DNA from 3 places in the Pseudarthrobacter sp. MDT1-22 genome. Region 2 is predicted to be linked to each of the others. Evidence: predicted binding sites of a transcription regulator. Region 2 holds the regulator's gene; each other region holds the start of a gene.

Region 1 (9,942 bases), on a different contig from region 2:
CTGTTCGCGGACGAACCGGCTTCGCTGCTTACATCAGGTGTAGACACAAAAACCCCTATGGGTAGATAGATGATCTTCGCCGGGCGTGAGGGCGGCAAGAAACCGAAAGTACACGCACCGGGTTGCCGGATCCATTGACCGGGCAGTCACAATACTAGTCCCACGGCAGGCGGCGGGCTTAATCAGGCTTAATCCGAAGCTGCGGACTCCGCAAAGGCCTGGCGGTGGACGGTGGCTACGCGCTGGATGATCGTGATGAGGCTGGCCAAGGCCAGGAGTCCAAGCGTCACCAGAAGAACCACCGGGGGCAATCCCAGGCCGGTAAATCCGGTGACCACGAGCACCGAAACCAGTCTCTCGGCGCGCTCGGCGATGCCCACATTCGCCGTGAAGCCAAGGGATTCGGCCTTGGACCGCGCATACGAGACCACCATGCCCAAAACGAGGCACAGCATGGCGGCGACGGCGATGGCGTAATCGTCGCCCCCGGTGAAGAACCAGATGGCCACACCCGCGAACAGCGCGCCGTCGGCGATCCTGTCCAGGGTGGAGTCCAGGAAGTTTCCCCAGCGGCCGCCAGTGTCCCGCAGCCGGGCCATAATGCCGTCAAGCACGTCCGAGAAAATGAACGCGGTAATGAACAGGGTCCCCCACCAGAGCTGGCCGAGGGGGTAGAAGACCAACGCACCCACCACCACGCCGGCGGTTCCGATGACCGTCACAGCATCAGGGGAAACACCGATTTTCAGGAGCCAGCGCGCAAGCGGAGTGAAAAGCGCGGTGAAAAACCCGCGCGCATGCCTATTCAGCATCCGTCTCCCCGGGCCAGGCCTCTGCAACCTGCTGGCGGACTTCATCCAGGGTCTGCGTGATGGCCTTGGTCTGGGCAATGATGGGGAAGAAGTTGCCGTCCCCGCCCCAGCGCGGCACGATGTGCTGGTGCAGGTGCGCGGCGATTCCTGCCCCGCCAACTACGCCCTGGTTCATGCCGAGGTTGAACCCGCCCGGGTTCGCCACCTTGCGCAGGACCCGCATGGCCGTCTGGGTGATCTCCGCAAATTCCGCGGTCTCTTCCACCGTGAGGTCCGTGTAGTCCGGGACATGCCGGTACGGGCAGACCAGGAGGTGCCCCGGATTGTAGGGAAACAGGTTGAGGACCACGTAACTGGTCTTCCCCCGGTAGACGATCAGGGCTTCCTCGTCAGTCCGGCCCGGACCCACGCAGAAGGGACAGTCGAACTCGCCCTTGAACTGGTGCTGGCCGCCCTTGATGTAGGCCATCCGGTGCGGAGTCCACAGGCGCTGGAAAGCATCCGGCACGCCCGCGAGCTCAAAGTCATCTGTCACGCCGGCATCCCCTGGATAGCCTGCGCCTGTGTTCTCCTGCACCGTGTTCTTATCCGTTTCCGCTAGCTGGTCCGGTTACGGACGGCTTCCGTGATCCGCTTGACGGCCTCGGCCACCGGCACGCCGTTGTCCTGGCTCCCGTCACGGAAACGGAAGGACACCGCGCCCGCCTCGGCGTCGTCGCCGCCGGCGATCAGGACAAACGGGATCTTGTCCTTGCTGGCGGTGCGGATCTTCTTGGGGAACCTGTCCGAGGACGTATCCACCTCTGCGCGGATGCCCGCCGCCTTGAGCTGGTCAACGACGTCGAACATGTATTCGTTGAACGTTTCGGCCACCGGGATGCCCACCACCTGCACGGGGGAAAGCCACGCGGGAAACGCGCCGGCGTAGTGCTCGGTGAGGACACCCATGAACCGCTCGATGGAACCGAAGAGCGCACGGTGGATCATCACAGGACGCTGGCGCGTGCCGTCAGCTGCCTGGAATTCCAGCTCGAAGCGTTCCGGGAGGTTGAAGTCCAGCTGGATGGTGGACATCTGCCAGGTTCGCCCGAGTGCATCCTTGGTCTGGACGGAGATCTTCGGGCCGTAGAAGGCCGCGCCGCCCGGATCCGCGACGAGTTCCAGGCCGGATTCCTCGGCCACTTCGGCGAGTGTCCGGGTAGCTTCTTCCCAGGCTGCGTCTTCGCCGACGTACTTCTCCGGGTCCTTGGTGGACAGCTCCAGGTAGAAGTCGTTCAGGCCGTAGTCCTTCAGCAGGTCGAGCACGAACTTCAGGGTCTTGGTGAGTTCGTCCTTCATCTGCTCGCGGGTGCAGTAGATGTGGGCGTCGTCCTGTGTCATGCCACGGACCCGGGTCAGGCCGTGTACCACGCCGGACTTTTCGTACCGGTAGACCGAACCGAACTCGAAGAGACGCAGGGGCAGTTCGCGGTAGGACCGTCCACGCGAGCGGAAGATCAGATTGTGCATGGGGCAGTTCATCGGCTTCAGGTAGTAGTCCTGGCCGGGCTTGCGCACGGTGCCGTCCTCGTTGAGTTCCGCGTCCACATGCATGGCCGGGAACATGCCCTCCTTGTACCAGTCCAGGTGGCCCGAGACTTCGTACAGGTGACCCTTGGTGATGTGGGGCGTGTAGACGAACTCGTAGCCGGCGTCGACGTGGCGCTGGCGGGAGTAGTCCTCCATCTCCTTGCGGATAATGCCGCCCTTGGGGTGGAACACGGGCAGGCCGGAGCCCAGCTCGTCAGGGAAGGAGAACAGGTCAAGTTCGACGCCGAGCTTGCGGTGGTCGCGCCGCTCAGCCTCGGCGATGCGCTCCTGGTAGGCCTTGAGCGCTTCCTTGGTGGGCCAGGCGGTGCCGTAGATGCGCTGCAGCTGCTGGTTCTTCTGGTTGCCCAGCCAGTACGCGGAGGAGGATCGGGTCAGGGCGAAGGCGTTGGAGATGAGCTTGGTGTTGGGCAGGTGCGGGCCGCGGCAGAGGTCGCACCAGACCGTGGTGCCCTCTTTGCGCTCGACATTGTTGTAGATGGTGATGTCGCCGGCGCCGACCTCGACGTTGACGCCCTCGCCGGCTTCGGCGGCGTTGTTCTTCTTCCCCAGGAGTTCGAGCTTGTAGGGCTCGTTCTTCATGGCCTCGCGGGCCTCGTCCTCGCTGACCACGCGGCGGACGAACTTCTGGTTCTGGTTGACGATCTTGAGCATCATCTTCTCGAGGGTCTTGAGGTCCTCGGGGGTGAACGGTTCTGCGACGTCGAAGTCGAAGTAGAAGCCGTCGGTGATGTACGGGCCGATGCCCAGCTTGGCGTCCGGGCGCAGCTGCTGCACGGCCTGGGCCATGACGTGGGCGGTGGAGTGGCGGAGTACGTCCAGTCCGTCCGGGGAATCGATGGTGACGCCCTCGATCTCGGCGCCCTCGGGCAGCTCCTGGTCCAGGTCCTTCAGCTCGCCGTTGACGCGGGCAACAACAACATCGCGGCGCTCAAAGAAGAGTTCCGCACCGGTTGTCCCGGTAGTCACCTTGGTCTCTTCGCCATCGACGATGAGGGTGATCTGCTGGGCATCTGACACGGGTGTCTCCTATTCAAAGTTTTAGGCTTCATAGCTTGCGGCGTACGGGGACCACAGCCAGCCATCGTCAATGCTATCGGGTTCCCGGGAGGCCGACCAACGGGACCGCGGCCGCTCAGCCGCCCATTCCGGTAATCGCCAGGCTTCGGCTGATCCCGTCCAAAGGATGCGGCACATCGGTGCTCTCCACCCGATCCGCCGCGAACGGCAGGGATTCCACCCGGCTCAGGTCCCAGGCCATGCTGGCGCTCAGGCTGATTCCCCGGGGACCTGTCCGCCGGGTGGTGCCCCGGATCAGCAGCAGCCTGGTGCCGAACAGCAGCAGCCCCGCCTGTTCCTGGGCTTCATGGAAAAACACGGAGTCGACGCAGCCGGTGCCATCGTCGATGCTGATGAACACCACCCGCCGGCCGCCACGCATGGGCGGTGTCTGGGTGGCGATGCGCACCCCGGCCACCAGCACCTCGGTGCCGTTGCGCAGGCTCAACAGTTTGTCTGCAGTGGTGACCCCCAACCGGTCCAGCATGGGCCGGTGGCTGTCCATCAGGTGCCCGCTGACATCAATGGCCATCAGGTCCAGTTCTGCCCGGACGTTTTCCACCAGGGTGGGCGCGGGAAGCCCGGGCTTGACGTTCCGCAGCTCCACATCCCCCAGCGGCAGGGACAGCTGCCCGTCCATGATGTCGAGGCCCTTCCGGGTACCGCCCGCGGCCTGGAGCTGTTGCAGGTGCTGGACGAGGTCTGCGCGGTTGGCGGCGCCTCCCGATTCACGGTGCAGGGAGTCAAAGGCACCCAGCTGGGCGAGCCTTTTGATGCTTGGCTTGCTCAGCCTGGACCGGGCACGGAGGTCAGCCAGGGAGTCGTAGGGCTGGCCGGCGACAATCCGCTTGAGCTCGGTCCCGGACAGGCCATAGATGCCGTTAAGGCTCAGCCTGATCCCCAGCTTGCCGGCGTCCGGCCCGTCCGTCACCCGTTCCACCCGGTACTCGGCCTGGCTGCGGTTGATGTCCAGCGGCAGGATGGGGATGCCCAGCCTGCGGGCCTCGGCCACCAGCAGCCGTTTGGGGTACATTCCGGGATCGTGTTCCCACAGCCCGGCTAGGAAAGCCTCGGGGTGGTGCGTCTTGAGCCAGGCGGACTGGTAGGTGGGAACGGCAAATGCCGCACCGTGCGCCTTGCAGAAGCCGAAACTGCCAAAGGCTTTCAGGGTCCCCCAGACCTTGTCCACCACTTCCGGGGAGTACCCCTTGACCCGGGCCTCCTTGCGGAAGAACTCTTCCACTTTCAGCTCGTGGACCTCGTTGCCGAGCGCCCGGCGGAACTCATCCGCGCGTGCCAGGCCGCAGCCGGTCATCACGTGGAAGGTTTTCAGGATCTGTTCATGGAAGACAGTGACGCCATGGGTTTCCTGCAGCACGGGTTTCAGGTCCGGGTGCGGGTACACCTCCGGCGCGAAGCCGTGCCGGTGCTCCAGGAAAGGCCGCACCATGTCCGATTTCATGGGGCCTGGCCGGAACAGCGAAATGTCGATGATGAGGTCATTGAACTCACGCGGCGCCAGCTTGCCGATCAGTTCACGCTGGCCGGGTGACTCGATCTGGAAGCAGCCCAGGGTGTGGGTGCTGCGGATCAGTTCGTAGGTTGGTTCATCATCCAGCGGCACGGCGTTGAGGTCGATGTGGCCGTTCTCGGCGATGTAGTCCGGCCCGGTCCCGTCAGGACCTGCAGGGTGGGCCCCTGCCGCCACCACTTCCGCTTTGGAAGGATGGATCCGGATGACTTCCCGGACGGCAAACGCCATCGCGCTCTGCATCCTGACCCCCAGGACATCAAGCTTGAGCATGCCCATGGGATCCATGTCGTGTTTATCGAACTGGCTCATGGGCAGCCCCAGCCCGCTGGGCTGCACAGGGGTCCGGTCAAGCAGCGTGGCATCGCCCAGGATCACCCCGCAGGGATGCATGGAGATATGACGGGGCAGCCGGTCCAGCCGTTCCGTGAGGTCCACCAGCAGGTCAAGCTGCTGGTTTTCGGCGAAGTCCCGTTGTTCCACCCGCCCGGCGAACTCCCGCAGCTCAGGTTTCTCAACCAGTGCCTCACGGAATTTCCGGGCCGAAAAACGCCACAGCTGCTTGGCTATCTCACCGACGTCGTCATCGTCCATCCCCAGGGCCATCCCGGCGTCGCGGACGGCACCGCGTGCGCGGTACCCGTTCTGCATGCTCATCAGCGTGACGCGCTCGGAACCGAATCGGTCAAAGATCCGCCGGTACACGTTGTGCCGTTCGGCGCTTTCGACGTCGATGTCGATGTCCGGCAACGTGGCCCGGTCCCGGGACAGGAAACGTTCGAAGATCAGGTCGTGTTGCAGGGGGTCCACCTGGCTGACATCAATCAGGTAGTTGACCAGGCTGGAGGCCCCGGAACCGCGGGCGGCTGCCCTGACCCCCATGTCCATGATCATCCGGGAGACCTCCGCGACCGTGAGGAAATAGGAGGAAAACCCGAGGTTCCTGATGATTCCCAGCTCGTGCTCCAGCCGCGAGCGCATGTCCTTGTGGGCTGAGCCTGATATTCCGGGGAACCGCCTGCTGATCCCGGCCTCACAGCGCTGCACCAGTTCATCGTGCGGGTCCCGGCTGATGCCTATGACCGATGCCTCGGGGACCACCGGCTGCTTCCAGCCCATGTCAGTCACCGGGTCAATCCGGCAGAAGTCGGCGAGCGCCTCGGTCTGCGCCATCAGCTGTTTGAGGTCCGCTGCGCCATACCCTGCGGCGCGGATGATTTCCTTGCCGAGCTGAAGCATCTGCGCTGAGGATTTGAGCCAGGCCTGCCCGTTGGGCTGGAGCAGCGGTTCGGCCGCGAGCTCGGGGAGGGACTTCAGCGTCCGGGCGGAGTCGAGCACGTCAGCTGTGGCGGCGCCGTCCTCTGCGCAGTAGCGGACAGCGTTGGTGAGCACGGCGGGTACGTGGTGTTCTTCCGCGAGTTTGAGCATTCGTACTGCGTGGGCGGTGCTCAGGGGCGCTCCGGGGGCAGTGAGCTGGGAAACGACTTCCGCCACCAGGGTTCTTGGGGGCATGGCGTCCAGCCAGCTTTTGAAAAGGGTGCGCGGACGGAGGTAGCGCCGGCCGCTCATGGCCCGTCCAACGTCGGAATCCGGGCCGATCAGGACCGTCAGGACCGGTTTCAGGGTTTTGGGGTCGAGCGTGCGGGAGGCGAGTTCGGCGCGGGTGACCGCCACGGGCACCGCTCCCCCGGCTTTGCCGGAGGTGCGGGCATGGGCATCGGACACCAGCCGGCACAGTGCGCGGTAGCCCGCCCCGTTGTTGTGGCCGCGGGCGAGCACCACCACCCTGCCGGCGAGCTGGGTGCGGTGGTCGCCGTCGTCGTCGAAAACCGCAAGGTCCACCCCCACGATGGGGTCGATGCCGGCTTCCATGCAGGCTTTGAGGTGTTTGATGGTGCCGTAGAGGCCGTCCCTGTCCGTGCAGGCGAGCGCGGTTGCGCCGTCCGCGGCGGCAACCTGGGCCAGTTCGTCGGGCCAGGCAACGCCATAGTGTGCACTGAAGGCCGTGGAAACGTGAAGGTGGGAGAAGCTCATGCTGTTTGTGGCCGGAGGGCGTCGTGGATCCGCAGGAGCCTCCAGCGGCCGCTGCCGGTATGCCGGCTCAGGTCCAGGGTGAGCGGCTCTCCTGCATCCCGGGGGCCGGCACCCCGCGGGTCCGCCTGCACTTGGACGCGCCAGATTTCGTGGTCCACCAGCCCCGGCCCGCTGCCGAGCGGCGCACGGCGTTCCTCGGCCCACCACTGCCGGCGTTCATACCACCGGACGGGCTCGGCGCACACCGTGTAGTGCCGTCCGGCCCACTGGAGGTTCAGCGGCTGGCCGGCGGGGGTGCAGACAACGTCCACGGACTCGCTGAACATACCCATGGGCGCCTCCCGGAACTGAACGGAGCTGATGCAAAATGCTGATGCAAAAGCAAGGTATTCGAATACATGTTCGAATACCTTGAGTCTACGACGACGCTCCGACAAAACCTAGACAGGGGTGGACGGACGGGCAGCAGGGAGGCAGGATTGTGGCATGAGCACCAATGACGCACTCCTCAAGCACGTAAGCATCAAGGCCCAGGACGAAAAGCTCGTGGCAACCTTTGATATCGACGGCAACATACCGGGGGCAGGTGCGTACGTAGTGGGACTGGTGGCGGCGAGCCCTGATTACTCATCGCAAAGACGCTTGGGCATTGAGTTCATGAACGGGGAGGCCATTGCCTTCTACTCGTTCAGCCATGACCAGAGCGCCGAGGAAAACTATGATCTTGGCGGCGTGACGCACTCGGGCAGCACCATCACCGGCAACTTCCCCGTCGCGGCCGTCCATGGCCTGGGCAAGGGCCACATCATGTCGGCCTTCAGCGAGGCTGACGGCCGGGAGTTCCAGTCGGGCGTCGCCGTCGACGAAGCGCTCTAAGTCGACGAAACGCTCTAGGGAACACCGCGGCAGGTGCTGCCGGAACTGTGTCCGGACAGCACCCGGCGCGTCGTCAGCTGCTTTCTTTGTGGACCTTCATTTCGAGTTCAATGAACCCCGAGATCATGGCCCGGTACGTTGATTCCACGATGTCCGGGTCAATGTCCTTCTTTTCCGCGGCGGCCCGGACATGCTCGATCACCCGTTCCACCCGGCCGGGGGCGCGGACTTCAGCGTCGTCCCCTTTCAGGGTTCCGGCGATCCGGATCAGGCGTTCACGCCGCGCAATGAGGGTGACAATCTGCTCGTCAACTTCGTCGACCGCAATCCGAACCGCAGCGAGCTGTTCTTTGTCGGCCAAAGCGTCCCTATCGTTTCCTTGAATTGTTGCCATCAACTGAGAGTATCGAAGCATGCAGCCCAGAGTCGACTTCATCTCACTAGGCGTTCGCAGTGTTGACGCCTCCCGCCGGTTCTACGCGGAGGGCCTCGGCTGGCCTGTCCACCGCGAGTTTCCCGGCGATGTGGTGTTCATCCAGGTCAACCACGGCCTCATCCTTTCCCTGTGGGACGCCGCGCAGATGCACGCCGAGGCGGGGGTAGGTGCCCCCGGCCCGGTCCCCTGCATCACGCTCAGCCACAACCTGCCCAGCACCGAGGCGGTGGACCGGGTCATGGCGGAAGCGGCATCGGCCGGGGCAACTATCGTCGCCGCGCCGGTCACCCAGCCCTGGGGCGGGTACAGCGGCTATTTCGCCGATCCGGACGGCTTCCGCTGGGAAGTTGCCTACAACCCCACGTGGACAGTGGACGACGCCGGCAAGGTCACCGTTTAGGGGCATGTGGCCCGAGTGCCGGTTTAGAACAAGGCTTCCACCGGCCGGATCAGTTCCGGGGAGTTGTTGCGTACGTTGCCCACCTCGGTGCCTACCGAATCCACATGCCAGTCGGCCGCGACTTCCTTCACGTGGGCCCGGACCAGGTCCACGAGGAAGGCGGCGTCATCGATCTGCGGATCAAGCCACGACGCCATCGTGGCCCGGTCCATGGGCAGCGGCACGCGGTCGTGCAAGGCGGTGAGCTTGCCGAAAATTGTGGACTCGGCACCGGGCGGCGGGGTGTCTGCCGTCAGGATGGATGTGGAGAGCATCCACCGTCCGGGATCACCCTCGGCCTTGGACGGATCCTTCCACCACTCATACAGGCCCGCGAACACCAGCCCGCTGCCTTTGCCTGGATGGACGTAGTAGGGCTGTTTGGCTTTGCCGGTGCCCTGCTTCCATTCGTAGTACCCGTCCGCCGGGACGGCGCAGCGACGTGACTTCACGGCCTTGCGGAAGGCCGGCTTCTCCAGCACAGTCTCGCTCCGCGCGTTGATCATCTTGGGGCCGATGCCCGGATCCTTCGCCCAGGACGGCACCAGGCCCCAGCGGGCCACATGCAGCTGCCGCACGGGGCCGTCGTCGATCAGCCGTTCCAGGACGATCGGCACGTGGTCGGTCGGCGCCACGTTCCATGACGGCGGAAGGTGCACTTCCTCTTCCAGCTGGGCATCAAAGTCGGCCAGCAAGTCACCCACGGCCCGTGCCATCACATAGCGTCCACACATGGCTCCAGCATGCCATCAGCGTTATGTACTGTCATCCGGCACCGCATCCGCCGGGCAGGCTCAGGGAATAGCCCGCCGCGGGTTACCGTTGACAGGAACGAACCCCCTCAACGATTTCAGGAGAGCTCCGTGGACTTTACCCCCGAGAACGGCACCATCACCATGTTTTCCACCACCTGGTGCGGCTACTGCAACCGGCTGAAGAAGCAGCTGGACGCGCAGGGCATCGGCTACACGGAAATCAACATCGAAGAGGTGGAGGGCACAGCCGACCTCGTGGAGAAGCTCAACGGCGGCAACCGCACCGTCCCCACCGTGCTCTTCCCGGACGGCACCGCCGCCACCAACCCCTCCGCTGCCGAGGTAAAGAGCCGCCTCGCAGCCTGACCACGGCAGCTCGTGTGGTAGACAGAACGGGACCAACATCCGTGTTG
Region 2 (9,942 bases):
CTGCGTGGCACTTCGGGTGGGCGGGTTGAACCACATCAGGAACAATCCGGCCAGTGACGTGGAAACGCCCACCACGGTGAGTCCCAGAGCGGTGAAGCCGCTGGTGGCCACAACGGCTCCGGCGGCAGGCCCGATCATAAACACCATCTCCGTGGCGATCGAGTCCAGCGCAAAAGCGGTCCGCCGCTGATCGCCGTCCGCGAGGACGCCCAGGGACTGGCGGATCACACTGAAGATCGGCAACGTCAGCAGGCCGCCGACGAACACCAGCGGAAGCAGCCACTGGTAGGACACGTGCGGCACCATGGACCAGATGAGGGCCTCTGACACCACTGACGGAATCAGCGCCCGGCGCAGGCCAACAGTGTCCACGCGCCTGCCGCGCCATGGTGCGCCAACGGCAATGCCGATGGTCATAACAGCCGCTGCGGCGCCGGCTGCTGCGTACCCCTGGTCCAGGGTCAGGACGATATGCAGGGTCAGCAGCAGGCCTGCCGCGGAGTGGGGGATGCGGGCGATCATGCCGACCAGCAGCAGCCGCCGGATGGGCCGGTGGGCCAGCAGCTCCCGGTAAAGAGCGAAGTTCACGGAAAATCCTTTGGGTCTGCCCGCGGCAGCCCGGGATCTCCGCGCCAACCGTCAGCTATTGTGCCGCGCGCCGCAACTTGATTTCGATCGAGTCAACACGCTCTCCAAACAATACATTCCGGGACCATGCCTGCTGGAGGCCGGACACCAGGTCCTGTACTGCCAAAGCGTCCAACCCATCCTCAAGGTGGAGCAGCACCTGAAGTTCCGGCCCGGCACCGCCCCCGGTGAGCGTGGCACCGGTACCGGTGAGGACGGCGACGCCGGAACCCGGGAGGAGGGCAAGCTTGCGCACCGCAGGGAAGGCGGCCGTTGCCTCAGCCATCTCGGCTGCCAACGCCGCGTCTGTGTAGGAAGGGATCCACTCCCGTTGTTGGGCCAGCGCCCAGACGGCGGGCCGCCGGACCACGAACGTGACCTCCGAGCCCGGATCGAGCACCAGCAGCTCGGCCCCCTCGGCCACGGCTGAGAGGGCAGCCCTGGCGGCGTATACCGCCACCGGCCGGGCTTCGGGGTGCCAGGCAGCCAAGGCATTCGCCGAGCTGAACGCCGGCATGGCCGTCCGGCCGTCGGCGGCCTTCAGGGTGACCAGCGCCATGTCCGCCTGTTTGTCCGACGTCAGGCCGTCGACGCCGGCCGCTTCCTCGCCGAGCTGGGCGATGATCGGGATAAAGACTCGGGCGGTGGCCAGCGAGGCCACCACAGCCGCTTCGTCGCCGTTGCCGTCAACCAGAGCCGCGACGGCGGCGAGGTAGCCTGCGTCGGCCGTGCCGTCGTCGTCCTCGAAGTTATGGATCCTGCCTTCGTCCCCGGCGAGGCTCCGGCCTTCCCACGGCCGGCCGGCCGAGTCAGTACGGCCGCCCGCGCCCGCCAAAGCCGCCGCAATGTGTCCGGGCAGATGGCGCGGCGGCGGCGATTCCGCTGCCGGATCGGCGTTGTGCGTGCTGTCCACGGAACCGCCTAGCGGCGGCCGGCGACGTCGAGGGCTTCGGGGAGCGTGAAGGCACCGGCGTACAGCGCCTTGCCCACGATCGCGCCTTCCACGCCCAGCGGCACCAGGGAGCGCAGCACTTTCAAGTCGTCCAGGCTGGAGATGCCGCCGGAGGCGACCACCGGTTTGCCGGTCTTCTCCACCATCTGGCGCAGGAGTTCAACGTTGGGACCCTGCAGTGTGCCGTCTTTCGTAACGTCAGTGACAACGTACCGGGAGCACCCGGCTTCTTCGAGCCGGCCCAGGACCTCCCAGAGGTCGCCGCCTTCTTTGGTCCAGCCGCGGCCTGCCAGCGTGGTTCCGCGGACGTCGAGGCCGACGGCGATCCTGTCGCCAAAGCGGTCGATGGCACTGCGGGTCCACTCGGGGTTTTCCAGCGCCGCTGTGCCGAGGTTGACGCGGGCAACGCCGAGGGCCAGCGCCGCTTCGAGGGATTCGTCGTCCCTGAGTCCGCCGGACAGCTCCACCTTGATGTCAAGCCGGCCCACCAATTCACGGAGCAGCCCGGCGTTCGAGCCCCGGCCGAATGCGGCGTCGAGGTCCACCAGGTGTACCCATTCGGCGCCCTGCTCCTGCCAGTTGAGGGCTGCCTCCAGCGGTGTGCCGTAGTTCGTCTCGCTGCCGGCTTCGCCTTGGACCAGCCGCACGGCCTGTCCGTTTACGACGTCGACGGCGGGCAGCAGTTCAAGAACCGGCAGATCGGTTGCGGTGGTCATCTCAAATCCTTTTGGGTGTTGGGTTGCGCGTGGAAGCGGAACTGGGGGTTGCGTGGGCTAGGTTCCAGGAAGCGTCAGCAGGTACGCGGCCAGCAGCGCCATGCCGGCCAGGACGTAGAAGCCCACCTGGGTCCAGAGCGGTTTGTGCTGCTGCCTGAAGGACAGTGCGCCGCCCACCAATAGGCCGGCCAGGCCCATCAGGACAATCGACCACATCTAGGCGGCGTCCGTGGCAGCTGGCTTGCGAAGGCCGTCCACCCAGTTGCGCAGCAGCCGTGCACCGGCGTCGCCGGATTTTTCCGGGTGGAACTGGGTAGCGCAGAGCGGTCCGTTCTCCACTGCGGCAATAAAGCGCGCGCCATGCTCTGACCAGGTCACCAGGGGCGCAGTCATCCGCGGCTGGATCACGTCGAAGTTCCAGTCCTGGACACCATAGGAGTGAACGAAGTAGAAGCGCTGGTCCGCGACGCCGGCGAAGAGTTTGGATCCTTCCGGAACGTCAACCGTGTTCCAGCCCATGTGTGGCACCACCTCAGCGGGAAGGAGTTCCACCTTGCCCGGCCACTCCCCCATGCCTTCAGCTTCTGTCCCGTGCTCCACCCCGGCCTCGAACAGAACCTGCAGGCCCACGCAGATTGCCAGGACCGGCCTGCCCCCGGCCACGCGCCGGCCGATCAGCCGGATGCCGTCCACGGCCTTGAGCTCGCGCATTACAGTCTCGAACGCGCCGACGCCGGGTACCACCAGGCCGTCGGCATTAAGCACGTCCTCCGGCTTGGAGCTGAGGATGACCTCGGCTCCTGCCCGCTCCAGGGCGCGCACGGCGGACCGGACGTTTCCCGAACCGTAATCCAGGACAGTGACCGTCGGCTTGCCTTCGGGCGACACAGGCTTCTTGCCGGTTGCCGGATCGATGACGGCGCCGTCCCGGAGAATTTGGCCGCTCACAGGGCACCCTTGGTGGAGGGGATTCCCTCCACGCGGGGATCGGGCTCTACCGCAGCACGCAGGGCGCGGGCGAAGGCCTTGAACTGCGCTTCCACAATGTGGTGCGGGTCGCGGCCCGCGATGACGTTCATGTGGAGGCAGATGCCGGCGTGAAGCGTGATGGCCTCAAAGACGTGGCGGGTCAATGACCCCGTGAAGTGGCCGCCGATCAAGTGGTACTCCTGCCCGGCAGGCTCTCCGCCGTGCACCAGGTAGGGGCGGCCGGAGACGTCGACGACGGCCTGCGCCAGGGCTTCGTCGAGGGGCACGGTGGCCTCGCCGAACCTGCGGATCCCGGCCTTGTTTCCCAAGGCTGTGCGCAGAACTTCACCGAACGTGATGGCGACGTCCTCCACGGTGTGGTGGACGTCAATGTGGGTGTCACCGGTGGCTTTGACCGTCATGTCAATGAGCGAGTGCTTGCAGAGCGCCGTCAGCATGTGGTCGTAGAACGGGACAGACGTGTCGATGTCCGAAACGCCCGTGCCGTCGAGGTTAATCTCCACGAGCACTGACGATTCACTGGTGGCACGCTCCATGCGTGCGGTCCGGGGCGCGGCAGCGTTCGATCCGGTGAAGCTCATGGTCATATGTCCTTTAGGCGAAGTCAGTGATGCGAAAGCGAAGGAGATGTGCCGGCGCGCGGCGGCGCCAATACTTCAAGTTTAGGCGGGCATCCTGGCCTGGCTGGCCAGGATGCGTTCCAGCGACGTCAGGAAGGCTGTGGTCTCCGTCTCAGTTCCCGCCGTGACACGCAGGTGGCCGGGGATGCCGACGTCGCGGATCAGCACGCCGTCGTCCAGCAGCCGCTGCCAGACGTCATGCGGGCTGTCGAGGCCGCCGAAGAAGACATAGTTCGAATCGGAGGCGGCAGGTTTGAGTCCCATTCGCGTGAGTTCCGAGACGATGCGGTCGCGCTGCTCCTTGATGTCCTCGACGTCGGCCATCAGCGCAGTGCGGTGCTGCAGGGCGGCGAGGGCTGTTGCCTGGGTGATGGCCGAAAGGTGGTACGGCAGCCGGACCAGGCGCAGTGCGTCCGTGACTTCAGGAGCGGCGGCCATGTAGCCCAGACGGGCGCCCGCGAGGGCGAACGCCTTGCTCATGGTGCGGGACACGATGAGGCGCTCCCGGCCGGGCAGCAACGTAAGGGCGCTCGGCGTTCCGTCGTGGGCGAACTCGTGGTAGGCCTCGTCAACGATGACGATGGTATGGCTGGCCTCGCCGGCCTCGTACACGGCCTCCACGACGTCCAGGCCCAGCCCAGTGCCGGTGGGATTGTTCGGCGAGCAGAGGAAAACGATGTTGGGCTGAAGCTCTTTGACCTGCAACGCGGCCGACTCGGCACTGAGCCCGTAATCGTCGGCCCGCTGCCCGACGATGTACCCGGTGTCCGTGCCGCTGGCCAGGAGCGGATACATGGAGTACGTGGGCGGGAATCCCAGGGCCGTCCGCCCGGGTCCGCCGAAGGCCTGGAGAATCTGCTGGAGGACCTCGTTGGACCCGTTGGCCGCCCAGATGTTGGTGGCATCCAGACCGTGGCCGAGATATTCGGCCAGCGCTTCCCGGAGTTCGGTGAACTCACGGTCCGGGTAGCGGTTGAGGCCCGCCGCGGCTTCCGTCACGGCCACGCTGATCGCGGCCCGGACGTCCGCCGGGACGCCATGGGTGTTTTCGTTGACGTTCAGCAGGATAGGTACATCCAACTGCGGGGCACCGTACGGGGTCAGTCCGCGGAGGTTGGTCCGGAGGGGAAGTCTGTTCAGACGCTCTAGCTGGTCATTCACCTGAACAGTTTAGGTCCGAAGCAGACGGCCGGAAAATGTGACGGCCTGCGGCGGCACACGCCCGAGCCCGCAGGCTCTTTACCTGGTGGGGACGAAGAGTTGCTGTCCGGGGACAACGCCGCCGGCGGAAAGGTTGTTCAACTGGGCAATATCCGCGATGACATCACGGGGATCACGCTCGGGCGCAACGGTACTGGCGATGGCCCAGAGTGACTGGCCGGCCTGCACCGTGACCGAGACTGTTGGCGTTAGCGACAGGTCGGCGGCAGAATCGGCGGCCTTTGCCGGGGCGTTGAGGAAACCTGCCAGGGAAAGCAGGATTGCGGCAAGAATCACCAGCGGGATGCCGATGAGGACAATCCGGCCCCTGCGGGTCAGGCGCAGCGGCGGCAACGGTTCCCTGCGCTGCCTTGGCGCCGAACCCGACGTCGAAACGGGTGCGGACCACTGCCGCGAGGTGAGGTCCTGCACGGAAATGAACTGCGGACGCGAGTCCTGCGAAGCAGATAAAGCTGACATGAAATGAGCCCTCCTGGACCATACTGTGCTGCCCGGCGCGCCCTCCGCGTCCACTTGCCGGTACCGGCCTGAGCCGTCCATAGATTCGAATATTCGAATCCGCAAGCAACGAGTAGAACACATGTTCGAACTTTGCTTCTTCATTTTTAGCACTTATCAACGAATATTGTCGAGACTCGCTAGAACAAATGTTTGAAAAAGCCCTGTGGCTGGCCTACGTTTGGATGAAAGAACAACCACCTCTGTAGTTCATCAGCAGGGTCTGACAATCAACTCCGACACCAGCCCCGGGGCGTTCCAGGCACCAGCGGCCGGAGCGGAGCCGGGCAACCGAAAGGCATTGGCGAACATGGCAGCACCAGCCGCCGAGGGCAAGGCGACACCGCAGCGCCGCCAACCCCCACGGACTCCCAAGGGGCTCACCGCCCGCCAAAAGAAGATCCTTGAAACCATCCAGCGCTCGGTGAATGACAACGGCTATCCGCCGTCGATGCGTGAAATCGGTGACACCGTGGGCCTGGCGAGTTTGTCGAGCGTGACCCACCAGCTCTCGCAACTGGAGAAGCTGGGATACCTTCGCCGGGACCCCAAGCGTCCGCGCGCCATGGAAGTCCTGATGCCGTTGACGCTTGACGGCGGGTCCCCTAAGGCGAACGGGACAACCAAGCCCTCAGTCCTGCACGGCATCGGCGGGACGGTCACCGAACTTCCCTCTGCCATGGACACCGCGATGGTGCCGTTGGTGGGCCGGATCGCGGCCGGCGGGCCCATCTTTGCTGACCAGGTGGTGGAAGATGTGATGCCCCTGCCCCGGCAGCTCGTGGGCCAGGGTGAGCTCTTTATGCTGCGCGTGGCCGGCGACTCCATGGTGGATGCTGCCATCTGCGACGGCGACTGGGTAGTGGTCCGACGGCAGGCAGACGCCTCCAACGGCGATATTGTCGCGGCCCTGCTGGACGACGAAGCCACCGTCAAGACCTTCCGCCAGCGCGATGGCCACACGTGGCTGTTGCCGCAGAACACCCAGTACGAGCCCATCCTGGGCGATCACGCCACAATCATGGGCAAGGTCGTCTCGGTCCTGCGGTCGCTATAGGACCTGCGCGCAGTCAGGCGCCCTTTCCGGCCAGCCTTTCCAGGGCGGCGAACGCGGTCTTGCGGTCCGTGGTGGGCCAGAACGGCGGCAGAGCGGCGCGGAGGAATCCGGCGTAGCGCTCGGTGGCCAGCCGGGAATCAAGCACCGCCACCACACCTTTATCTCCGGTGGAACGGATCAGCCTTCCCGCGCCCTGGGCCAGGCGGATGGCCGCGTGGGTCGCCGATACCGCCATAAAGCCGTTTCCGCCGGCCTGCGCAACGGCGCGGGACCGTGCGGTCATCAGCGGGTCATCCGGCCGCGGGAACGGGATGCGGTCGATCACCACCAGCCTGCATGATCCACCCGGAACATCAACGCCTTGCCACAGGGACATGGTGCCGAACAGGCAGGTATCGGGCTCGTCCGCGAACTGCTTCACCAGGGCCGTCATGGTGGAGTCGCCCTGGCAGAGAATGCTGAGGCCAAGCCGGGGACGCATCGCTTCAGCGGCCTCCTCGGCGGCTCGGCGCGACGAAAACAGACACAGGGCGCCGCCGCCGGACGCGCGGATCAGCGCCTCAAGTTCATCGAGGGCCTCCGGCGACGCCCCGCGGCCCGGCTTGGGGAGGTGCCCTGCGACGTAGAGGATCCCTTGTTTGGGATAGTCGAAGGGCGATCCGACATCGATCCCGCTCCAGCTGGGCGCGCCCTCCCCCACCAGTCCCAAGCCGCCGGCGGTCGGTTCAAAGGCTGAGCCGATGGCCAGGGTTGCCGAGGTCAGCACAACCGTGTGGCCGGCGAACAGCCCTTCGCGGAGCTTGCCGGCAACGCTAAGCGGCGCGATGTTGACCAGGACCGGCGCAGAGTCGTCGGGCTGCGCATAGCCCTGTTGCGGATCGAAGGAACTTGCGCGGGAAAACCACACAACCTCGCGGTTTTCACGGGCCACGATCAGCCGCTCGCACAGCTCGAGGATCAGCATCAGGCGTGAGCGCGCGAGCTGCCGCCCGCCGTCGGCCGTTTGGCTGCCGTCCACCTTGGAATCGGACAGCGCGGCGCGGCAGGCCTCACGCAATTGGTCCACACAATCCAGCTGTTCGTCGTTGAGGCCATTCGGGAGCAGCCCGTTGGGCACGCCGGCCAAGGCGAGTTCCAGGTTGGCGGCAGCTGCGTTGAGGGCATCCACAGTGATGGCCGTGTGTTTCCGAGCGCCCGACGCCGCAGCGTGGACCATTGCCACGGAGAGTTGCCCCGATACCGCACCGGTGACCCGGTCCTGCAGTTCGTGGGCCTCGTCCACCACCACAACGTCGTATTCGGGAAGCACTGCCAGGCCTTCAAAGGCGCTGACAGCGAGCATGGCATGGTTGGTGACCACAACGTCGGCCTCGGCGGCGTCGTGGCGAGCCAGTTCGCTGAAGCATTCGGCTGCCATGGGGCATTTTTGGGCCCCCAGGCATTCCATGGACGTCACCGAAACTTGCCGCCAGGCCCGGTCAGTAACGCCGGGCAGGAGTTCGTCACGGTCGCCCGTGGTGGTCTTCTCCGCCCACTCGCGCAGGCGCACCACTTCCTTGCCCAGCTGGGACGAGGGCCCGCCCAATGCGGCGGCGAAATGCGGGACGCTGGTGTCTTCGCCGAGGGAGAACAGCTGGCCCTCGGCGGGTTCCTCGGAGGGGAACCCGCCTTCGAGCTTGTGCTGGCAGACATAGTTGGAGCGACCCTTGACCAGGGCCACCTTGACCGGGCGGTCCAGGGCAGGGGTGATGGTCTTCAGCAGCCGGGGAAGGTCGCGGCCCACAATCTGGGTCTGCAGCGCAAGCGTGGCCGTTGACACCAAGGTGGGTTTGTTGCTCACCAGCGAGTGCGCAATGAGCGGAATGAGGTAGGCCAGCGACTTTCCGGTCCCCGTTCCGGCCTGAACCAAGAGGTGGTCGCCGGTTTCGATGGCCTTGGCCACCTGCCTGGCCATCTCGTGCTGCCCACTGCGGCTTTGACCGCCCATGCCGGCCACGGCGCGGTCGAGCAATTCGATCACGAACTGCTCGCCGGCCGTACCTTTGACTTCCCCTGCCGCAACCTCAGTCATGGTTGATGAAGGGTTCCAGTTCAGCCGCAAGGCCCTCACGCACCATCACCAAAACACGGGTACCGTGCTCGCCGTGATCCAGGCTCAGGATCTCGGCATCGGTCTCGTGCAGTTTGCTGATCAGGTCACCGCGGTCGTAGGGAATAAGGAGCTCCAGCTTCACGCCGGGCCGCGGAATCCCCTCACTGATGGCATGCAGCAGTTCGGGGATCCCCTGGCCTGTGCGTGCCGAGACCACTACGTGGCGCGGCTCGCGCTGCTTGAGGCGCTCCACCACAAAAGGATCCGCGGCATCGGCCTTGTTCAGGACAATGATTTCGGGCACCTTGCGGGCATCCACTTCGCTGAAGACCTTGCGGACAGCGGCAATCTGGCCCTCGGGGTCCGGGTGGGACACGTCCACCACGTGCAGGATCAGATCCGCGTCAGCCACTTCCTCCAACGTGGAGCGGAAGGCCTCCACCAGCTGGGTGGGCAGTGAACGGACAAAACCCACGGTGTCCGCCAGGGTGTAGCCGAGGCCATCGGAGGTCTCTGCCTTTCGCACGGTGGGATCCAGGGTGGCGAAGAGTGCGTTCTCCACCAGCACGCCGGCGTCGGTCAGCCTGTTCAGCAGCGATGACTTCCCGGCGTTGGTGTACCCGGCAATCGCAACCGAAGGCACTGAATTACGACGGCGGTTGGCCCGCTTGGTCTCCCGCGCCGGCTTCATTGCAGCGATCTCGCGCCGCAGCTTGGCCATGCGGGTCCGGATCCGGCGACGGTCCAGTTCGATTTTTGTTTCACCCGGTCCGCGCGAACCCATGCCGGCGCCAGCGCCGCCCACCTGGCCACCGGCCTGGCGGGACATCGATTCACCCCAGCCACGCAGTCGTGGCAGGAGGTATTCGAGCTGCGCCAGTTCCACCTGGGCCTTGCCTTCACGGCTCTTGGCGTGCTGGGCAAAGATGTCCAGGATCAGGGCCGTGCGGTCAATGACTTTGACCTTGACAATGTCCTCGAGGCTACGCCTCTGGGACGGTGCCAGTTCGGCATCCACCACAACGGTGTCAGCCCCGGTGGCCATCACGATTTCCTTGAGCTCGAGGGCCTTTCCGGAACCCAGGAACGTGCCCGGGTCCGGTTTGGCACGGCGCTGCACCATCCCGTCCAGGACTTCCGAGCCTGCTGTTTCGGCGAGGGCGGCGAGC
Region 3 (9,942 bases), on a different contig from region 2:
CCGATAGTAGTTCCTTATGGTTTCCTGAACTCGAGCTCGATTGATAGGCGTGCTGGCAGCAAAAGTCTTAAGAAGAATTCGCGGATTACCGGTGGCCGCAAATGCAAGAACATCAAACGCCTCCCCGTATTGCTCAATGGAGCGCCTTAGAGTCGCGTCCTGTTTTAGGACTATCTCACGCATGGACGAGGCATATCTCGAGTCGGTCAGAGAGCGTTCGACATCCAGAACGGTCGCATCGTGGGTCGGTTGAAACGACTCGCCGTAGGAGGTGACCCCCGGATACACCGCCGCCTTCACCGCCAATCTGGGACTTCGAAGGTCACGCATCAGCGTGAAAAACTGTCGTTGTTGATCAGGGATGAATACGTGCGCTGCCTCGTCAACCAAAAGGGCAATGCGCTTCAGCCCCAGCTCTTGGCAGAGGTCGTCGATGGCGTCCCTGAGTACGTCGGGATCAGGGATAAGGCGTCCAGATGGAACCGATTCTCCGTTCTTCCAGAACTCTTCATACTCGGTTTGGACCGTGTCGTCGATGGCACGGCCGGCCGGGGACCTTGAGGGCGGAGTCATCAAGGCTGCAAGAGCGCTTTCAGGGGGAAGTGATAGGCCGTACGTGACCAGCGCCCGCTTAATGCCTGTCGAAATCTTGGAAATCATCCAGGGAATAAAGCCATCTTCTGTTTGACGAATCAGACCTGCGCGAGCAAAGGTAACGTACACAGGAAGGATTCTGTCTGCGTCAAAATCTCTCTTCAGTTCTGCTTCGGCCACTCGCAGAAGGAAGGATTTCCCAACTCCACGACTCCCTCGCAGGAGCACAGGTGATCTTGACTTCAAACGATCGACAACTACTCGATCGCCCGACGTTTCTACAAAGTAGCCGAGGACTTCGTCGAGTTGGAGGTCCTCGGTTCGGTAGAAGAGATCCCCGGTGCCGTTAGTCATTAGCCAGTCCTAGAGATACGCGCATGGAGTTGAGGTGTCCGAATCGATTGATGAGCACTTCGCTCAAGGTCGCTTCGGTATGGGCGTTAACGTCCGCACCGTAGCGGATATAGAGGAGGAACAGAACGGCTGTTCCGCATGATGACGCGTGGTTGCACCAATCGCTAACGGCCTCGCTGCTGTAGTCCAATGCCTCGGGCAATGAGTCGGACACTTTTGCTTTGCCATGAATGAATTGGGAGCAGTATCTGTAAGTGCGTGCAGCATCCCCAGCATATTTGGATGCATCACCTCGGCACTGAGGGGCGAATTCGTCAACGAACTGCTTCGACAGCAGGCCAGTCTCTTCGTCTAGCGCCCTAGACCAGGAAAAGTCGCTCTTGTCGGATCTCCATCGCCGCCGCTCAAATTCATGCACAGAAAAATGGACCGCCGCGAAGCTCAACTCGAGAAAAAGACGAAGGCTCGCAAAGGCTTGTCGGTATAGGCCTAAAGCTGCACAAAATTCAGCGAGAGCCAGTTCGCGCCGCGCCGCCCGAAGTTGATCAACCTCGGGACCAGTGATCAGATCCACCCACAGCCGGAGGTCATCGTCGACTTGATGCACCGCGCCCAAGGCGCCCCGATGATCAGCAACAGCCGATTCAGAACACCGAGACGCCGCCGCTTGCAGGTCTTGCAGATACCGACGCATGTCGACTGGCGCAACCGAGTCCAGGGGCTGGTTCATCGAAATCTCCCTCTAGGCTAATGGCTGGCGGTCCCTCACAGGCTAGCAAGAGAAACGCCCCGCTTCGATCACCCCGTGCGGCAAAGACCCGATCAATCCCGGTGTATCGAAACCCTAGGGATTCAGGACACATGGGTTATGAGACACACCGCATTTAGGAGAAGGGGTCAGCCGCCCGCAGTGGATCCGATCACGGACTGTTAGCAGTGCTTCAAAACCCGTTCTGTAGGAGCGGAGCTATTGGGTCCACCAGGGTGAGTCGTCATCCCGCCGTTGGTCAGCGGCGGCCGCCGTGACCCGCGACGCAAGTTCGGCCCAAGGGGTCGGACCACCGGAGAGTTGGCGGACTTTGGCGATTCCCAGGCTTTTCAGCCCAGTCGCGGCTAAAACGCTGCGGGGTACGACGTGGAACTCCCATTGGAGAACGTTCAGCTGGTCATACTTGGCGTGGTCGGTCTCGGTGTGTGCGCAGAAAACGTAGACCATCGCATTGAAGCGTCTTCCTGCAGGATCCATGCCGTCTCCCGGCGCCCGGGGGTGGTAGCGAGTTCCTTGCAAACCTGAAAACGACAGGGCGCTGATTTTCTTCTGCTCCCAGGACTGCAGATAGGCCGATGACTTGATTTCGATGGTGATGTCACCGAAGAGTAAATCGTAGGAGTCCCACTCGATCCGCTTCAGATCTTTGATCCCGAGTGCTTTGCCGACGAGGAATTCAGCAAGATATCCGCGCGCGTTGTTCATCCGCAGATCACCGAGGGCGAACTGCCAAAAGTCCCGGACAGTCGTTCCTGGCATTCCGGTGAACCTCTCATCACCGGAAAGACTAAGAGACGCGGGCGGGACCAACCACTGAATCTCGTCTGTCATAAACGGAGCATACATTTGGAACTGCCCCGCGGGAGAAGTCATCCGTTCAGAATCCGGTATTTCATCCAGACGTCCCGGCGGGACACGATCCGTTCTCAGGGGCTGGCGGAGTTCAGTGCGTGGTAGCGACCGCCGGGAGAAGGAGTCGTCGGCCGCCCGGACGGATCCTTTGCCGGACGCCGAGGCGGCCCGCCGCCCTTAACGCTCCACGGTAAAATCGTCTCGAAACCCTTGGGATACAAGGCGCCTCAGCGGCTGATTAGACGTTTCGACTGCACTGGTTTAGGTTTCGCGGAATCTTGCACGTTCCATTGCGACCCGGAAATTCTCGTAACTATGTCTCGCAACCTACTGGTGAAATCGGCGTGTTCATCGTTAGTTATGAGACAGGTGACGCCGGCCCTCGAAGGAGTTCAACGGCGCCCCGCGTTTCGACGCGATGACCTTAAGGGGTGGCGGTCTATCCAGGCATGAGCTTCACGAACGCCTAGCGAAGGCGCCTGCGTTTCTCGCAGATGGGACCACGGGTTGACAGGGTGCGGTGAAGGTAGCCGTCCCATTTTAGTTCGAAGAGTAGGCGGCCGGGCAGGCGCTGGTCTGGTCCAGGTGGTGCGGGCGAGGTCATCGAGGGCGATGAACCGGGCACCCGCCAGGACGATGGCCAGTTCCGCGAGGTACTCGGGCCCATTGCTGTGTACCAAGTCGTCCAGAACGGTGTGCATTGCGTCCCGTCAGCTCGCTGGGGCCTTCAGATTCCTCGGCCGCGATCGCGTCAGCGTCAGCGCCGCAAGGGGCGGATCGTCGTAGATGAGTCCCATGGACCCACGCTACGCACGCCGGGCCAGATTGTCAGTGACCGGCTCCTGCATCTACTGGCCCAGTATTGGAACCGCGGTGCGGCTCAGGTTTGCGATCGTCAGGCTTTTCGGATGTTTGGGGATCCGGGTGGGCGGCCGCGGGTCCGGCCGTTCCGCCAGCCGGGAAGGAGCGTGTTCAGTAGTGCTTCTTTGTCGTGGTCCAGTTCGTTGCGGCGGTACTTCGTGCGTTGGATGTGCAGCCACATGCCCAGGACCCGTTCTTTTTCGGTGTCCGTCCTCTTGTGGCGGGGCCAGTCGTTCCCGGCAGCCACATGGGCGGTGAGCTCTTGTAGGCGCTGATTCCAGCGGGCTTCGTCTTTGGAGGTGCGGGTCCGCTGTTCCCAGCCGGGGATTTCCTGCAGGCCGTCACCGTAGGTGGGGGAGAGGGTTCCCCTGTCGTGGTCCTGGCGTCGTCTGACTAGCCATATGGCCAGGGACCGCTCCCGGGCGGAGGGGGAACTGCTTGAGGGGAGTCGGTGTTCGGCTTTGTACAGGGCGATGGTGTCGTTGAGGTTTTGCAGCCCTTCCGCAGTGATGCGGGTGACCGGGGCTGGGCGGCTTGCGTTGCGGTGGTCGTCCCTGATGGACGGTTCCGCGGCGGCCGCGATGGCCAGGTGGTAGCGGACGGTGCTTTGGCCGATACCTGCGGTGGTGGCGATCTTGGCGGTGGTGAGGCCCTGCCTGTACATCTGCACCCACTCCGGGTGTGGCGCTGTCTTATGTTCTGGCATTCTGGTCAGCTGTCCTTGCGGATGGCGATCAATTTGGTGCCTTCGGGGATGGCAGCCTCAAGTGCGGCCTTGGCGTTGTCGTAGTCGTCGCCCTGGGCAGCGATGTGGTCGATGCTGCCGTCGGCCATCTGGAGTGTTCCGGTGAGTTCCACCGGATCAGCCTAGTTGGCTCTCCCGGTTCCCGGCAGCTGTGCGGCGAAACCCTCCAGGGCGCGGTGCAGCTGCCCCGCACGAGGGAGGCAGTCCACGGGCCGCGCCCCGCCGAGGTCATGGGCAGGGGTGATCATCCAGGCAGTGAAGTAGTTGTGCGCAATCCTCAGTTCCAGGGCGTGCCGGAACAGGGACGCCACGGTGGGGTGGATCTGGCCGCCGGGGAGGAATTGGAAGCCCGGGCAGTACGTGTCCTCGCGGACGAAGACCCGGACGAGCTGCCGCATCACCGGGTCAGTGTCTTCCATGAGTTCGGCGAGCCGGCGCCGGACCTGCTCCAGGGTGGGCAGGCCGAATTCTGACCTGATGGACTCCCAGGCCTGGTCGGACACGGGTCTGCCGATGATGGGGGAGGGCATTAGCTGCCGTCGTCGATGGACTCGAGCAGCCACTGCGTGGCGAGAGGCTGACGGCGCAGCGTGAACGTCCTCAGCGGTGCGTCGGAGCCGGGGATCCGGGCCTGGACGCGCCAGTATTCGACGCTGACCAGGTCACCGCTGCCTTTGGCTGCAGTGCGGCGGGTGTCCCACCAGGAGTCGCGTCCGTACCAGTGTTGGGAATTCGTGGCCGGGTCGACCAGCCAGATCCGTCCTTCGTGACGGATGGCCAAGGGGTTACCCGACGGGGCGAGCCGGACCTGGACGTCGTTGGTCTGCGTGGGAGCTTCTTGGGTGATGGTCATGAACTCGTTCTTTCGTGGTGCTGACGTGCCAGTACGGTCGTTCGTGCGGTGTTAGGCGGCTTTGACGAGGGGGAGTTCGTCCCAGTGGGTGGTGTAGCGGGGGGAGAGCATGTCCCGTTTCATGGTCCAGTCCGGTCCGCCGCGGATGCCGGCGTGGCCCAGGCCGATAGAGCCGCGGCCGTAGCGTCGGGTGACGTCTTCGAGGAGGCTGCCGACGTGGCGTTCCTCGTGCGGGTTCTCGAACAGGGACAACGGTGCCTGGTTGCCGGTGGGGCGCAGATCGGTGACCATGATCCCGGCCCGGGCATACCGGATGCCCTCGTTGATGTAGGGGAGGAGTGCGTGGGAGGCCTTGGTGAGGATGACCGGGTCTGCAGTGGGCATCGGCAGCGGGATGCAGACGGAGGGGTACGAGGTGTCTTTGGGATTGAAGTGTGAGGTGCCGGCGAAGGCGGTGAGGACTTTGGCCTGCAGGCCGTGTTTGGCCAGCCTGGCTGATGCCTGCTGCCCGTACACACTCATGACCTGCCGGATTCCGGCGGCGGTGGTGATGGGAGTGGCGAAGGAGCGGGAGAAGATCAGCTGCTCCCGCCCGATCCGTTCTTCCTCCATCGGGATGCACGGGGTGCCCTGCAGTTCCAGGACGGTACGCATCATGACCACGGAGAACCGGTCCCGGATCATGACCGGATCCGCCCGGGACAAATCCAGGATCGAGAAAATGCCCATCACGTTCAGGCGTTTGGTCAGCCGGGTCGCGACGCCCCAGATCTCCACCACGGACAGCCGCCCCATCAGTCCTTCCCTTTCGGGGGCGGGGACGGAGTCCCAGTGGCAGACCCCGCCGAAGCCGGGGTTGTTCTTCGCCCATTTGTTGGCCAGCTTCGCCAAGGTCTTCGTGGCGGCGATCCCGACGCAGACCGGGACGCCGACGTTCCGCCGCACGGCGGCTTTCATGGAACGGCCGAGGGCGAGGAGTTCGGCCGGCGTGCCTTTGACACCGAGGAAGGCCTCATCGATGCTGTAGACCTCCAGCCAGGCCGAGTAGCGGCCCAGCAGTTCCATGACGCGGGCGCTGATGTCGCCGTAGAGCTCGTAGTTGCTGGAGAGGGCAACGAGTCCCCATTCCTTGGCCCGGGGTGCGAGTTTGAACCAGGGCTCGCCCATGGGGATGCCGAGGGCTTCGGCTTCGGGGGAGCGGGTGACGGCGCAGCCGTCGTTGTTGGACAGCACAATGACCGGCCGGCCTTCTAGGGACGGGTCGAACGCCCGCTCGGCGGACGCGTAGAAGCAGTTCACATCGACGTGCGCGATCTGCGGCATCCGCCGCATCACGGCCGGCTTAGACATGGTGAAGGCACCTGGTTGCGACACCCCAGATGGTCAGTTCGCTGAGGCTGGGTACCCGGATGTCCGCGTACGCGGGATTCTCCGCCTGCAGCACGACGCCGGTGGCCGTAATCCGCAACCGCTTCACCGTGAGCTCCCCGTCCAGGACCGCGACGACCACGCACCCGTCCCGCGGCTCCAGCGCCCGGTTCACGATCAGCTCATCGCCGTCACTGATGCCGGCGCCTTCCATCGAGTCCCCGGACACCCTCACCACGTACGTGCTGGTGATGTCCTTGATCAGGTGCACATTCAGATCGATCCGGCCATCAAAATAGTCCTGAGCCGGCGACGGGAACCCCGCAGCCACCGGCACCGGAGAGATCAGCACCGACAACAACGACACACCCGCGCCTATCACGCGGGGACCGACAACAACGCCCACAACACACCCTTATTCGAATATATGTTCGATTCATTTCAGTGTACTCGTGGGGACGGACATTCGTTCTCCACCATGTTGGATCAGATGCACGAAGAGCCTGTGGAGCCGGAACGTCGTCAGGCGGCCACGGCACGATCCTGCGGCTCTGGGGGCGGAGCTGGGTGAGTTCATGTTCCGTTGGCGCCCTCAATCGTCCGGGGCGAAACTGAGTGGATGGCTACGGACAATGAAGCGCAGGCGGTGGCGCACGTCATCGATCGGTTGGTGCAGGGTTTCCCGAAAAGCCGCGCTCAGAAGCTGAGGCGATCGTTAGCGAGGAAATCGACGCGCTACGTGATGGATCGATCCGGGATTATGTGCCAGTTCTGGTTGAACGAGCCGCCAAGGACCGCCTCAGACACTGACTGACGCTTCCACGCGCCGCTTGACCGGACTCCGTTCGTCCACAGCGAGCGCGAATACATCGCCGATTCCGCACACCGCGCACGAATCCTCCCATGGGCTGGTCCTCGAGGTGGATCATTACTGGGGTGGGTGGATTGACCTGCGTAGTTTCTTCATGCCTCGGTCTCAACCGGTAATTCTTCGACAAGTCCAGCTTCAATTCGTTCGGCTGTTTGACGGTACGCCTCGATTATGTAGTTCTCAAAGTCCTGCACGCCTATTCTCCATTGTCCCCGACTTGGATGGCCCGCAGCTCCCCGTTCTTGAGCAGCGCCCGAACTTGAGGCAAACCGACGTTGAGTTCATTGGCGATCTGATCAATGGTGAGGAAGCGCGGTGACGGCTTGTTCGGTGGCGACATGGTCTTCATCGTATTCGCCGATACGTCTGCTCGGCCTTGCCCGATGCTCTGACACGCAGTTCGGCTAGGCCAAGCGTCCACCCCGAGCAAAATTGATCGACAGGGCGAGGTAAATTCCTCGTTACTGCCGTCTTCACTGGGGCTCGATACCGGGCCAGGCGAGTTGCCCGCGATGCCTCATCTTGAGACAGTTCGTATAAAACCAGCCGGTATTGCACACGATAATGTCAGTTAGCATGTGTGCGGCTCAGGTTGCCGCGTGAAACTACAATTGAACTCCCAAACGGCCCAGTCGCCGGTAATGTATGCTCCCCCGGGGCTTCCACTTTGATTGTGCGGCTTACCTTAGAGGCGTTCTCACTTAGGGCAGCACCAACAACTTCGGCGACGTTCAGCCAACGTGCCGATGACGCGAGAAGCTTACTGCGACGGTATTAGGGGTGTCTGCAAGTTACCAGCGGCCTGACTCAAGTGAGCGGGCCGCGATCGGGAGCCGACGGACAAGCAACGTCGGCCAGGTTAGGGTCGCCCCGCAATTGCTGGCTATGCCTCACAACTCCTCGAAGCCGTGCTGGTCGAACTTTAGTGTGTGGGCGTTCTCCGAGACGGTGCGGACCTTGCTCGCATCGAATCCAGTCGTGTCGGTGGCTTCGATCTCGATGCGGACGACGAGTTTGGTACTTGCGTCGGCACGGAGGTGAGCGAGGACTTCTTCGGCGATGCTTTTGAAGTCCATAGCGATCTTGTCGGCGTTGAGCGTCTTGACGCCATAGAAGCGCTTCTTGGCCGTCGGGGACACGACTTCGGCCCGGGGCCATAGCGGCGTGGCGGGCTGGTCGACGGTCGGCTGGTCGCTCGGCGTATCGGTCGGTGTGTCGATCAATGCCTGGGCCTCGCCTTCCCGCTGTTCGGCTGCGACGTCGGGACGAACGAGCAGGAGCGAGTCCGTGGCAACAGGGGCGGCACCCTTGTCCTGCGGGATCCACAGGCCGACGTAGCGACCAGCTGGTTCGTCGTAGCCAGTTGCCAGAGCGAAGGCATCGGTTTGCCAGATCATCGGCATGTCAACGATGCCTTCATCGAGGACTCGGCGGTCACGTAAGCGTGGCATGTAGGGGTACCGGCTGTAGAGAGCCCACAGTGCTCCGAGCGAGACGTGGCCGTCCTTCCAAATCTGCGGCACCTTGCTGATAGCGAGCCGGACCGTGGCCGCGGCTTGCCGGGTGGATAGGTCACCGTCGTTCCCGAGCCGACGTGACACGCGGTCGGCGAGCGAGTCAGACTGGCCCTCGACCTTGGTCTCACGGAGCAGGAACCGCGCCCCGGCGTCAGGCTGTGCCGGGACTAGCGCCCAGGTGAAGGTCTGCAACAGGCGTGAAGTGACAGTCTGGTCAGACTGTGCTTTCCGCTGTGCGGCTTGGTTCTTTTGGTTCTGCGTCAGATCGAGGTCGGCCTCATTGGTCAATACGTGGGTCCAGCCGAGATAGTCACGGGTGGCGCTGTTGAGTTCCTCCAGCCGAGTCTCATCAGCGGCGAGGAAGATCAGCATGTTGCGGTGGGTCCTGTTAGCACTTCCGCGCTGCTCGGTGGCTTTCTGCGCGAATTCCTTGGCCGCCGAGTCTACACCGCGCTTGTGTGCCACCTTGGGGTGGAGGATGACCAGCCGAGCCTCGTCCGTGTCGGGGATGTCACCGTTGGTCTCAGGGCAAACGTGGACCCCGGCGAAGTCACCACGGGTGCGAGCCTGCCCTTGGAGGCGTTTGACGATCTCGGCCCACACATCTTCCTTGTGCAGCCGCTCGGCCTGGTCCTTGGCGGTTCGGGTGATGTTGGGCTGGAGGTCGTACCAATACTTACCTGAGCCGGAGTAGAAGTACGTCGCCCGGTCGCCTAGCTGGGTGAGTGCGGAGTGGAAGTTGCCGGGCACGTCCCCAGGGACTGCGGTGCCTAGGAACACGCGCTGCGTGCCTGTCCCCTTGTGGATCGAACCCGGTGCGATGGTTGGCGCCGCGCTGAAGAAGACCGTTCGAGCGAGTCGCTTGGTCAGCGCCCGCTGTCCGAAGAGGGGTTTCTCAGTGTCGATGCGCGCAGGCTCAGAGTTTGGTCCGTCGACGTCCGCGTCGATGATCGTCTTCCATGAGTCCTGGAGGTATTGTGTCAGCTCGGCGTTCACGTTTGCGGTCGCCAGCGGGATCGAGCCGGGCATGATAAGCGGTGAGGCGTCTTCGCCGGTCCACAGTGCGTGGATGACAGTACTCATCAACCGCAGCACGCCACGGGTGCGCTGAAAGCGTTCGAGGGAGGACCACTCTTCGTAGAGCGTGTCGAACAACTC

What was found. Region 2 encodes LexA, which represses DNA repair genes until DNA is damaged. Its sites were predicted from a motif close to TCGAACANNTGTTCGA; they were not measured.
Region 1: ACX80M_RS08070 (DUF6504 family protein) is a predicted target of LexA. The motif match lies at 7,414-7,429, and genes of this name have one in related genera.
Region 3: ACX80M_RS04260 (LexA family protein) is a predicted target of LexA. The motif match lies at 6,816-6,831, and genes of this name have one in related genera.

What each region holds. Positions count from the first base shown of each region.
Region 1 covers NZ_JBTNDK010000007.1:126,737-136,678, reverse strand. The annotation lists gene pdxS (pyridoxal 5'-phosphate synthase lyase subunit PdxS) at 1-47, opposite strand, end outside; gene pgsA (phosphatidylinositol phosphate synthase) at 189-812, opposite strand; gene ACX80M_RS08085 (HIT family protein) at 802-1,389, opposite strand; gene thrS (threonine--tRNA ligase) at 1,410-3,419, opposite strand; gene ACX80M_RS08075 (DNA polymerase III subunit alpha) at 3,535-7,023, opposite strand; gene ACX80M_RS08070 (DUF6504 family protein) at 7,020-7,355, opposite strand; gene ACX80M_RS08065 (hypothetical protein) at 7,510-7,899, shown strand; gene ACX80M_RS08060 (chorismate mutase) at 7,973-8,293, opposite strand; gene ACX80M_RS08055 (VOC family protein) at 8,313-8,735, shown strand; gene ACX80M_RS08050 (SOS response-associated peptidase) at 8,759-9,490, opposite strand; gene ACX80M_RS08045 (mycoredoxin) at 9,638-9,895, shown strand.
Region 2 covers NZ_JBTNDK010000020.1:25,555-35,496, reverse strand. The annotation lists gene ACX80M_RS15400 (MFS transporter) at 1-588, opposite strand, end outside; gene ACX80M_RS15395 (SseB family protein) at 644-1,540, opposite strand; gene priA (bifunctional 1-(5-phosphoribosyl)-5-((5-phosphoribosylamino)methylideneamino)imidazole-4-carboxamide isomerase/phosphoribosylanthranilate isomerase PriA) at 1,549-2,295, opposite strand; gene ACX80M_RS15385 (hypothetical protein) at 2,353-2,511, opposite strand; gene hisH (imidazole glycerol phosphate synthase subunit HisH) at 2,512-3,243, opposite strand; gene hisB (imidazoleglycerol-phosphate dehydratase HisB) at 3,240-3,866, opposite strand; gene ACX80M_RS15370 (histidinol-phosphate transaminase) at 3,948-5,066, opposite strand; gene ACX80M_RS15365 (LysM peptidoglycan-binding domain-containing protein) at 5,145-5,585, opposite strand; gene lexA (transcriptional repressor LexA) at 5,935-6,681, shown strand; gene ACX80M_RS15355 (ATP-dependent DNA helicase) at 6,695-8,752, opposite strand; gene hflX (GTPase HflX) at 8,745-9,942, opposite strand, start outside.
Region 3 covers NZ_JBTNDK010000003.1:193,612-203,553, reverse strand. The annotation lists gene ACX80M_RS04300 (hypothetical protein) at 1-948, opposite strand, end outside; gene ACX80M_RS04295 (hypothetical protein) at 941-1,678, opposite strand; gene ACX80M_RS04290 (hypothetical protein) at 1,916-2,548, opposite strand; gene ACX80M_RS04285 (Helicase associated domain protein) at 3,465-4,136, opposite strand; gene ACX80M_RS04280 (hypothetical protein) at 4,142-4,288, opposite strand; gene ACX80M_RS04275 (hypothetical protein) at 4,298-4,705, opposite strand; gene ACX80M_RS04270 (hypothetical protein) at 4,705-5,028, opposite strand; gene ACX80M_RS04265 (Y-family DNA polymerase) at 5,080-6,378, opposite strand; gene ACX80M_RS04260 (LexA family protein) at 6,371-6,802, opposite strand; gene ACX80M_RS04255 (three-helix bundle dimerization domain-containing protein) at 7,108-7,206, shown strand; gene ACX80M_RS04250 (excisionase family DNA-binding protein) at 7,464-7,607, opposite strand; gene ACX80M_RS04245 (DUF499 domain-containing protein) at 8,158-9,942, opposite strand, start outside.